3 regions of the Streptomyces sp. NPDC086549 genome follow, and region 1 is predicted to be linked to each of the others. Evidence: riboswitches for the same ligand, from Rfam matches in the RefSeq annotation. Region 1 holds a riboswitch; each other region holds the start of a gene.

The links. Region 1 has a riboswitch for cobalamin ahead of ACIPSA_RS40370 (CbtB-domain containing protein). Riboswitches for the same ligand answer to the same signal wherever they lie in the genome.
Region 2: linked by a shared signal. The riboswitch ahead of ACIPSA_RS02615 (prenyltransferase/squalene oxidase repeat-containing protein) and the one ahead of ACIPSA_RS40370 (CbtB-domain containing protein) in region 1 are both predicted to bind cobalamin.
Region 3: linked by a shared signal. The riboswitch ahead of ACIPSA_RS25445 (CbtB domain-containing protein) and the one ahead of ACIPSA_RS40370 (CbtB-domain containing protein) in region 1 are both predicted to bind cobalamin.

What each region holds. Positions count from the first base shown of each region.
Region 1 covers NZ_JBIVBS010000018.1:47,717-50,977, reverse strand. The annotation lists gene miaB (tRNA (N6-isopentenyl adenosine(37)-C2)-methylthiotransferase MiaB) at 1-58, opposite strand, end outside; gene ACIPSA_RS40375 (CbtA family protein) at 625-1,035, opposite strand; gene ACIPSA_RS40370 (CbtB-domain containing protein) at 1,026-1,247, opposite strand; cobalamin riboswitch at 1,284-1,424, opposite strand; gene ACIPSA_RS40365 ((2Fe-2S) ferredoxin domain-containing protein) at 1,468-1,893, opposite strand; cobalamin riboswitch at 1,999-2,123, opposite strand; gene ACIPSA_RS40360 (hypothetical protein) at 2,451-3,261, shown strand, end outside.
Region 2 covers NZ_JBIVBS010000001.1:560,857-564,117, reverse strand. The annotation lists gene ACIPSA_RS02625 (CbiQ family ECF transporter T component) at 1-131, opposite strand, end outside; gene ACIPSA_RS02620 (SCO2322 family protein) at 124-780, opposite strand; gene ACIPSA_RS02615 (prenyltransferase/squalene oxidase repeat-containing protein) at 777-2,012, opposite strand; cobalamin riboswitch at 2,122-2,255, opposite strand; gene ACIPSA_RS02610 (phosphotransferase) at 2,322-2,987, shown strand; gene ACIPSA_RS02605 (nuclear transport factor 2 family protein) at 2,984-3,261, opposite strand, start outside.
Region 3 covers NZ_JBIVBS010000008.1:178,891-182,151, reverse strand. The annotation lists gene ACIPSA_RS25455 (NAD(P)H-binding protein) at 1-215, shown strand, start outside; gene ACIPSA_RS25450 (histidine phosphatase family protein) at 409-981, opposite strand; cobalamin riboswitch at 1,078-1,231, shown strand; gene ACIPSA_RS25445 (CbtB domain-containing protein) at 1,269-1,490, shown strand; gene ACIPSA_RS25440 (CbtA family protein) at 1,516-2,298, shown strand; gene ACIPSA_RS25435 (hexameric tyrosine-coordinated heme protein) at 2,373-2,627, opposite strand; gene ACIPSA_RS25430 (protein kinase) at 2,742-3,261, opposite strand, start outside.

The DNA of each region.
Region 1 (3,261 bases):
CGTAGCTCTTGGGTGCTTGAACGTCCACTGCGGGGCTCCGGTCGCTGCTGCTGGTCATGGGTCAAGGGTAGGCGCTCCCCGGGGCCCGGCTGCCGGAGACCTTGATCGGTGGCTCACGGCGCCCGGCGCCCGACGCCCGGACCGTGGCCTGCCCGGCCCCCGGACAGGTCGCTCGTTGCTCCGCGGTGAGCTGTCGGGTGGTGCTTTGCCGTGCCGGGCGAGCGGATTGGTGCCGCTGTCCGCGCTCCGGACACGTACGGTTCCGTCGTCGCCGAGGCTCGCCACCCTGTGGCCGTCGGGGCTGAAGGACACGCCTTGCGCCGTGCCGTCGTGGCCCGCAGCACCACGGGCTCGCCCGTGCCGTCGGCGCGGCGCACACATACGGCGCCGTCGGTCGAGGCGCCGGCGACCCGTCGGCCGTCAGGGCCGAAGACGACTCCCGCCTCGCGGGCGCGGGCGGTCTGGACGACGGCGAGGGAGGTCAGGACCGTCAGGGCGGCCGCCACCGCCGCGAGTCCGGTGAGAACCGCTCTCCTGCGGCGTCTGCCGACGGCCCGTTGCCGAGCGGCCTCGCACGGTCGGTGGTCGAGGGGACGCCCAGCCCCCTCTCATGTCCTGACGGGTTCAGTGCGCAGCGGGAACTGCCCGCCCCGACCCGGAGGTCGCGGGCTTCGGATGCAGCAGCCGCTCGGCCAACTCGCCGAAAAGCAGGCCGAAGCCGCCCCACAGGACGGTCTGGATGGCCGGCGCGGAGAGCCGGAACCGCCACAGCAGGGTGGCCGGGAAGTCCTTCGGCACCTCGTTGACGACCGGCAGGAAGGCGTACGCGAGGCCGGTCACGAGGACGAGGCCGGACAGCAGCAGCGCGGTCGCCCGCAGGGAGAAACGGCCCACGCGGCCGAGCGCGAAGCAGAAAGCGAGCGCGGCGATGCCGCCGAAGGCAACGCCGTAGACCAGGACGCCGGTGGCGCGACCGGCGGTGGAGCGCAGGGAGCGGAGTTCACGGGTGTGCGGCGCCCCTGGCGTCAGTGGCAGGGGAAACCGAGCAGGTGACGGGCGTCGTGGACCCACTCGTGGACGTCCGTGCCGTTGAGCACGGACGTGGCGCCCTGCTCGGCGCCGACGAAGTAGAGCAGGACCAGCATCAGGACACCGAAGAAGACCGCCCACGGAGCGATCGTCTTCAGCGGCAGCTTGGCGGGAACGACGGGGGTGGTGGCTGTCGGCTGGGCGACGGTCTGCGCCATGGCAGGGCCTCCTCTGGGAGTTCGCGTCCCATCTCGGTGGTGCACAGGACGACGGCCACGGGTCTGACTCACGAGCCGCCCAGGGCGCTCGCTCACAGTGGCGCGACCGTGCCGGACTCCCACCGGCTTCCGTCGTACCGTCGTCGATACCGGACAGACCGTATCGCGTGACGCGTGCATGTCCAAGACCGCGTCACCGGGCGTGATCTTCCTCTCCCGGTCATGGACCGACGCGGCGCCGGACCTCGGAAGCCGTCCGGCGGCGCGGCGGCGTGATGGTGTAGAGGTCGAGAATGTCCGGCAGGGGAACGACGCCGGGGCCGCCCGCGCGCACCCAGGCAGCGATGTCCTCGGTCGCGTCCGGGTCGTTGACCAGACCCAGCCAGACCGGCCGGGCTCCGGCAGCCCGGCCGGCGGCGGAGGGTTGTACGACGATGACGTTGGCCTGCTCGCACACGTCGAGGCAGGCGGAGACGCGCACGGGCACCTCGGCACGCAGACGTGCGGTCTGCGCCGCGTGATCGACGCCGGACACCTTGGGACTGCCGCAGCAGCAGTCCCTGCACACGACGACACGGCTCGGCGCCGGGTCGGCCGCCTCCGTGGCCGCCGCCTCCGTGGCCGCCGCGTCCACGGCCGCCTCCATGGCCGCCTCGTTGTCGAACGCCTCTTCCGTCGGCTTGCCGGGCACGCCGAATCACTCCCCTCCCGGGGAGATCCGCCCCGGTGTCCGTCGAGGAGGCGACCGCGTGAGTCTCCTGGCTCTCGGGTCGTCGCCCGTCCCGGCCTTCCCGCCCGTCTGGGGGCAGTGGCCTGTCGGGACTTCGCTCACCGATCACAGTGGCGGGACCGCGCCGGATTCACACCGGCTTCCTCGGACCGCCGTCGCCCTGTCACCGATCATCATTCCATCCGGGGTGCCGTCGTCATGGCACCAGTGTTCGGTCCGCGGAACCCTGGGGCCTGAGTACGGATACTCAGGCGGCATCCGGCCACCGACGCGGCCTGAAGTCGCCGTGGGTCAGGTCACGTTGGGATGCGGCCGGATTATGTGGGTCCACTGTGCGGACCATGGCATGCTCATGGCCCGTCACCGAGTTACCGGCCAGTACGACACGTCGCTCGCCGTCCGCCGGTACCTCCTTGCCACCCCCACCCTCAGGACTCACCTTGCGCAGACGCACGAGGCACACGCATGCCCTCATGCCCGCCTTCGCCGTGACCGCCCTCCTTTTCGCCGCAGGCTGCTCCTCGCCCGCGTCGCAGGCCGAGCAGCCTGCCGCCGCCCGAAGCCAGGAGACCCAGAGCCCGGACGACACCGCCACGGACGCGGCGTACCACTCGCTCACCGTCGCCGCCGCTCCCACCGCCACCGCCACCGCGGCGGCGGGTCCGGCCGGCTCGGGCAGGCCGGCGCACAAGACCACGCTCGCCATCAGTTCGTACGACAGCAGGACCCGACGGGCCGTCATCTCCCAAGGGAAGAAGTCGACTTCCCCCTCCCCGCCGGCCACGTCCCCCTCGGCCTCCTCCTCGTCCGCCTCCTCCCCCTCTCCCAGCGCCTCCGCCGCCCAGCACGAGGCCGCCGTGGGTGACGTCATCGCGAGCGCCCCGGCGCCCGGTGCCCCGGACGGTCTGCTCGCCAAGGTCACCAAGGTGATCGGCGAGACGGACAGGGGAACAGAGGTGCAGACCGAACCCGCCACGCTCAACGCCCTGCTCGGCGACGACACGGCGAAGGGCACCGTGCCCGTCGACCCGGCCTCCTTCGACGTCGACAAGCTGTTGCCCGACGTCAAGGTCTCCTGGTCCAGGGCCGGTGATGTGCACGTCGGCCCCAAGGGCGCCACGGTGCCACTGGGCAGCCTGCGGCTCGACGTCTCCGCCGAGGTGCCAACGGCCGAGGGCGCTCCGGTGTCGGCAGCGGCCTCGGTGTCCGGCTTCGTACAGGTCGCTCCGCAGGTCGACTTCAGGTACGGCGGCGAGGGCACCGACGCCGCGCCCGGCTCCGCGT
Region 2 (3,261 bases), on a different contig from region 1:
AGGGGGTTGGTGGTGCGGGTGGCGGCGGTGCCCAGGCCGAGCGACCAGAGCCACCAGGCGCCGGGGTGCAGTGTGCTCCGGCGCCTGGCTGTGGGGGTGGGGACGCCGGCCCGAGCCGGCGCGTCAGGCACGACGTCGTGCCTGCCACAGCGCCGCCGCTCCCAGCAGTACGACCACACCCGCACCGGCCAGCAGACCCACCGACGGGCCGTGATCCGAGTCCTTCGGCTTCCCGTCCCCCTTCTTCTCCGCCTTCTCCGCCTTCCCCTGCTTCTCCGCGCTCACCTGCTCCCCGCACCCCTTCTCCGGATACCCCGAGATGGCGCACAGGAGGGCGTTGGTGTCGTAGCGGAGGGGCTTGGCGACCGCTGCCAGGGCCTCGGCCGTCGTCGCGTCGGGGGACACCCGGGCGCAGGCCGTCCGGCGAGCGGGCGGGCTCTCGCCGGACGGGGCGTCCGAGGACGTACCGAAGTCGATGACCAGGGCCACCCGCTTCTTTCCCGCGGCGGCGGGTGTGCCCGCGCAGATGGAGTGGAAGTCCGCCGTGCCGCGCGGGCGGGTCGCGTCGGCGGAGTCCTCGCTCACCGCGAACCGGAAGCCCTGCACGTCCCCGTCGCCGGGACGGGCCGTCGACGGGCCCTGGGTGGCGTAGATCCACTTGCTGCCGTCGCGCTCCCAGAAGGACCAGTAGCGGTAGCCGACGGCCTGGGCCTGGCCCACGGACCCCCAGAGGAAGAGCGCGGCCAGGAGCAGTGGCACGGCACGGCGGACGACGGTCACGGCTGCTGCCGCTTCCGGCGGCCGCTGAGCAGGAAGCCGATGCCGACGCCGGCGACCAGACCGGTGCCGACGATCCACCAGACGCCGTGGCCCGAGTCGGACTTGTCGGCCTTGGGGGCCTCGTACCCGGTGGGCTTCTTGACCGTCTGCGGGGCGGGTCCGGTCGCGTTGAGCGCCCGTACGAGGTCCGTACCGCCGAAGCCGTACGGGTTCTTGCCCATGGCGTGCGCGGCGAGGATCAGTTCGGCGTAGGCCGCCGGGCCGCTCTGCTTCGCCCACGTGGCGGCGTTCTTCTCCAGCCAGGCGTACGGCTTCTGCGCCTGCTCGGTCCGGCCCTGCGCTGCGAGCGCGACGACCGCGTCCGCGGTGTTGCCGTAGTCGGGCTGGTCCTTGGCGCCGGGGAGCGTGGAGATCAGGTGGTCGCCGGTGCGGTGCATCTCCGCGGCGAGGTACGCGGCGCCGTTGCGGGCCACCTCCTCCGGCTTGAGCGCCTTGCCGGAGGCGGCGCACTTGGGGTCGCCCTCCGGTGCCTTCCCGGCGGTCGTCACGAACCCCTTGCCGAGCGCGCCCAGCACACCGGCCGCCGTCGCGTCCGCGTTGGCCGCCAGCTTGCCCTTCTTGTCCGGCTGGTAGGCGAGCGCGCCGCCGCCGTCCTCGTCGCAGGGTATGGACCACTTGGCCAGCAGGTCGTACGGGGTCTTCCCCTCCGAGCGGAGCACGGCGGGGTCGTCGCCGACCGCCGCGAGCGCGCCGACGACGACGCCGGTGGAGTTCGTGTCGCTCGGCCCGCCGGCGGTGTAGCCCCAGCCGCCGTCCTTGTTCTGTTGGCCCTTCAGCCAGTTCACCGCCGCGCGGGCATCGCCGTCGTGGTCGCCGACCGCCATCAGGGCCTGTGCGGCGGCGGCCGTGGCGTTGGTGTCGAACACCGCGTTGCCCTCGCAGGGCTTCGAGGTGTCGGCGCGGAAGGCGGCGAAGGCGCCGTTGGAGCACTGCTGCCCGGTCAGCCAGTCCACGGCCTTCCCGGCGGGCGTGACACCCACCGTGCGTTGGGCGATCAGCGCCAGCGACTGGCGCCAGACGCCGTCGTACTTCGGGTCAGTGCTGCCGTACAGCCCGGACGCGTGCGCCGTCGACGGGGACGGGGACGCGGACGGGTCGGCGGCTGTGGCGGGCGTGGCCGTGCCGATCACGGCGACGGCTGCCAGCACCGCGGCGCTGCGGCGTACGTTCATGGTCGGCGGGTGCCTCTCCCTGCGGGGAGCCGGGCAGCACGGGACACCCCGGGCGGCTCGGCTCCGTAAACCTCGACGGTGCCGTACGCGGGCGGATGCCCGCGCACGTGAGCCGGTCAACGTCCCGTGCGGGGCAGTCCGGCTCACCGCCGTAGCAGCGGTACACGGTTGCGGGTCAGCGCCGGAATTGCACCGGCTTCCCCCCGTACGGGTGTGATGACGACGCGGCCACTCTACCGGGCGGTAGTCGGCAGGCTGAGGGGTGGCTGTGGACCCCGGGTCACGGGGGGCGGCGATTAGAGTCGCCCCATGCTGCCAACGGGGAGACTGCTCGGTTCCGGCCGCTCGGCCGACGTGTACGAGATCGACGAGGCGTGGGTGCTGCGCCGCGACCGGGAGGGGTGGGGGGACGCGGCCGCCGAGGGGGCGGTGATGTCGTACGTACTGGACCACGGGTACCCCGTGCCCCGGGTGCGGCCCTCCGGCTCGCGCACCGACCTGGTGATGGAGCGGCTGTCCGGGCCGACGATGCTGGGAGCCCTGCTGGAGGGTTCGCTCGGCACGGAGGAGGCGGGCACGCTGCTGGCCAGGCTGCTGCGGCAGCTGCACACGGTTCCCGGCCGGAGTGCCGACGACCCCGACGTCCGCGTCCTGCACCTGGACCTCCACCCCGACAACGTGATCCTCACCCCGGACGGGCCCCGGGTCATCGACTGGACCAACGCGGAGGACGGCCATCCGGGCCTCGACTGGGGCATGTCCGCGGTGATCCTGGCCCAGGTCGCCGTCGGCGGCGATCCGATCGCCGCCCCGGCCCGCGAGATGCTCACGGCCCTGCTCGCCGACCCCTCCGACCTCACGGACTCCGGCCTCACGGAGGCACGCGGACGTCGCGCGGCCAACCCGACGATGAGCCCTCGTGAGGTCGAACTCCTGGGGGCTGCCGAGGACTTGATCCGAGGGTTGGTGCGCTAGTCACGGCCGGCGCGCGGTGTCGGCCCCCCGAACGGCAGGTGCAGCACCCGGGTTTCGAGCAGCCACCGGCCTTCGACGCGCCGGAAGGCATCCTCGTAGTGTCCGATCTGGACCGGCGGGCCGGGCGGCACCATGCCGCCCTCGTAGCCGTCGACGCGGTACGTGGAGAAGTACGAGGTGGCGGTCGCCGTGTCCGGAGTGGTCACCGTGACCAGGACGTTGGACATCAGGCGGCGCGAGAGGCGGTCGGCGGGCCGGGCGCCGAAGTACTCGC
Region 3 (3,261 bases), on a different contig from region 1:
CGGTGCGTCTCCACCGCACCGGCAGCGCGGACTACAAGGCGACGGTGCTGCGCTTCGGCGCGAGCGAGGCCTGGGCGCAGGGCCTGGCCGACATGACGGAGGCCCTGAAGGACCAGGGCTTCTACGGCGCCGCCCAGCCGAGCACCCCCGAGTCGGCACCTACGGGCTTCCGCCAGTGGTGCGAGGACGCGCTCAGGCCCGCCGTCCTGGGCTAGCCCAGGGGGCGGGCAGAGGTCCGGGGCTTTGGCGGGCAGCGGTGTCGCCGGAACGCGCGCCGCCGCCGACTTCCTCGCCGGACTCGACTCGACCCGACCGCGACGGGCACGCGCCGTGTGCGTCCGCGTGCCTCGGCCGGGCGCCCAAGGCGTGGGCGGTGGCGGAGTCGGAGGCCGCGCCGGGGCACGAGCGTCACCTCGTCCCGAGCGTGGTGCCCAGTGCCACGTTCCAGCGTCCCGCGCGGCCTGTGAACTCCGTTGCGGACAGGGGTGGTACGTCGACGCGCCAGAAGGCCGACTCGGGTGCGCCGAGCGCGCACACCGTCACGGCGCGGACGATTTCCGGTTCCACCACCGCCACGGTGAGGCCGGAGAACCGCGCGGCCTCGTCCAGCCAGCGCGAGATGCGCAGGCACAACTGGTGGACGGACTCCCCGCCGTGCGGCGCGGCCAGTGGGTCCGTGAGCCAGCGAGCCACCTCCTCCGGCTCGGCCGCGCCCACTTCGTCCAGTGTGCGGCCCCGCCATCGGCCCGGGTCCAAGCCGTCAAGTCCGGGTGACGCCGCGGCGTCGAGGCCGAGCTCCGAGGCCGTCTCCCGGCAGCGGACGGTGGGGGAGACGAGCGTGCGGTCGGCCGCGGGAAGTGCGCCGGCGGCCGAACGGGCGCGGAGTGCGCCGGCGGTGTCGAGCGAGCATCCGTCGTCGAAGCGGGCCTGACGGAGCGATGGGTTCAGCGCCGGTGAGATCAACATCACTCGACTGGTCATTCATCCGCTCCGATCCTCATGCACCGCTGTCCTGGCCGAAGATGACGGTGCGGAGAGGGCCCTGGGCGCACTTCCGGCCACGTTGTGCGCCCTTGGCCGCACCCCCTGCTCCGCGGTACCGTCACTTCGATATCGACGACGGTCCGCGGAAGCCGGTGGAAGTCCGGCACGGTCGCGCCACTGTAAGCCCGGTTCGCACTCCTGGGGTGCGTTCGGGTGAGTCAGACCCGCTCCGTTGTCCTGTTGCACCACCGAGACGGGACGCGAGTTCCCCAGGAGGTCCTGCCATGGCGCAGTCCGCTGTCCAGCCGACCGTTACCCCCACCGTCACGCCCGCCAAGCTGCCGATCGGCGCGATCGTCCCCTGGGCGGTCTTCTTCGGCATCCTCATGCTGGTCCTGCTCTACTTCGTCGGCGCCGAGCAGGGCGCCACGTCCGTGATGTCCGGAGACAATGTGCACGAGTGGGTGCACGACGCGCGTCATCTGCTCGGCTTCCCCTGCCACTGACGGCGGCGAGGGAATCCACGAGCCCATGAACTCGGCAACTGTCAGAAATCTGTTGGTGCGTGGCATGCTCGCGGGACTCGCCGCGGGCCTGCTCGCACTCGTCGTCGCCTACTTCCTCGGCGAGCCGCGCGTCGACTCGGCCATCGCCTACGAGGAGGCACACTCCCACGAGCACGGCGTGGAGGCGGTCTCCCGGACCATGCAGTCCACCGGTGGCCTGACCACCGGTGTCCTGGTGTACGGGGTCGCGTTCGGCGGCATCGCCGCCCTGGCGTACTGCTTCGTACTCGGCCGCATCGGTCGCTTCGGGCCGCGCGCGAGCGCGCTGCTGCTGGCGGCCGCCGGTCTGGTCGCCGTCTACGTGGTGCCGTTCCTGAAGTACCCCGCGAACCCACCGTCCGTCGGCGACCCCGACACCATCGGCAAGCGGACGACTCTCTACTTCCTGATGATGCTGCTCAGCGTGTTGCTCGCGGTTGCCGCCGTGATCGTCGGCAAACGTCTCGCGCCACGCCTGGGCAACTGGAACGCCACGCTCTCCGCGGCCGCGTTCTACGTCCTGGTCGTTGGACTGGCCTACGCCTTCCTGCCTGCGATCAACGAGGTCCCGAAGGACTTCTCGGCCACGCTGCTGTGGCAGTTCCGCTTGGCGGCCCTTGCCATCCAGGCCACCTTGTGGACCTCCTTCGGGCTCGTGTTCGGTGTGCTCGCGGAGCGCGAACTGCTCCCCAAGGCCGCGGAGTCGAACACGGCACAGGCGCACACCCCGGCGAACGGAAGCCGAGCGACCGCGGCTCCCCGCCCCTGACGGAGGCCGCTCTGCGGGGAGTCCGGGCGCTGCCTGCCCGTGCTCCCCGCGGTTCCCGTGGTTCGGTTGGGGTGTCAGTCCCGCCAGTAACCGTTGGCGGCGGCGATGGTCTGGAACTCGAGTGCCACGACCTGCGCCGCGTGCATGAGGCTTTCGGGGGCGGTGGAATAAGTCGTTCGCCCGCCCTTGAGGACGTCGAGATCGGGCTGGATGTTGTGGATGGTGTGCCGGGCCAGGGTGAGCGCCAGGGCACGGCCCTCTTCCGGGGTCTTGGTGATGAGGGATCCGCCGGGGATCAGGACCATGCCTTCGTCAGGTACTCGGCTCATGACCGCAGTGTCAGCAACCCTCCAGGAACTGGTGTGCACGGACACGACGGGGTGCTCCGCAGGGGTGAATCGGGCCGTGGGTTCATACCGCCGTGCTCGGGGCGGCCGCTGTTCTCACTCGGTGGCGCGCAGAGCGACCCAGGTGTCATGGGCCACGACGCCGTCCGCAGTCACGCCCTTGGCGCTCTGGAAGCTGCGGACCGCCGCTTCCGTGGCGGAGCCGAATTCGCCGTTCACACCGGTACTGCCCACGTCGTAGCCGCGCTTGGTGAGCATGCACTGCACCTGCAGCACACGCTTGCCGCTGTCACCCGGGCGGGTGCGGCCGTTGCCGGCGTAGTACGTGCAGTCGGCGATCCAGGGCGGAGTTCCGGGGTCGGCGGATGCGGTGCCGGGGGACTGGGCCGGGGTGGCGGTGGAGCCGGTGTCGCCGGCCCGGGTAGTGGGGGAGCTGGGTCGGCCGGCGGGGGCGGACGGGGAGTCCTCGGGCTGCGCAGTGCCGTCGTCGGTGACGCCGGCGCGTCTGCTGGACGCGCCCGCAGCGGACGCCCGGTCCGACACGCCGGGTGCGACGGACAGGGCGGTGCCGTCGGACAGCCGGCCGGGCCGGGTACCGGCCTGCGAAGCGGTGTAC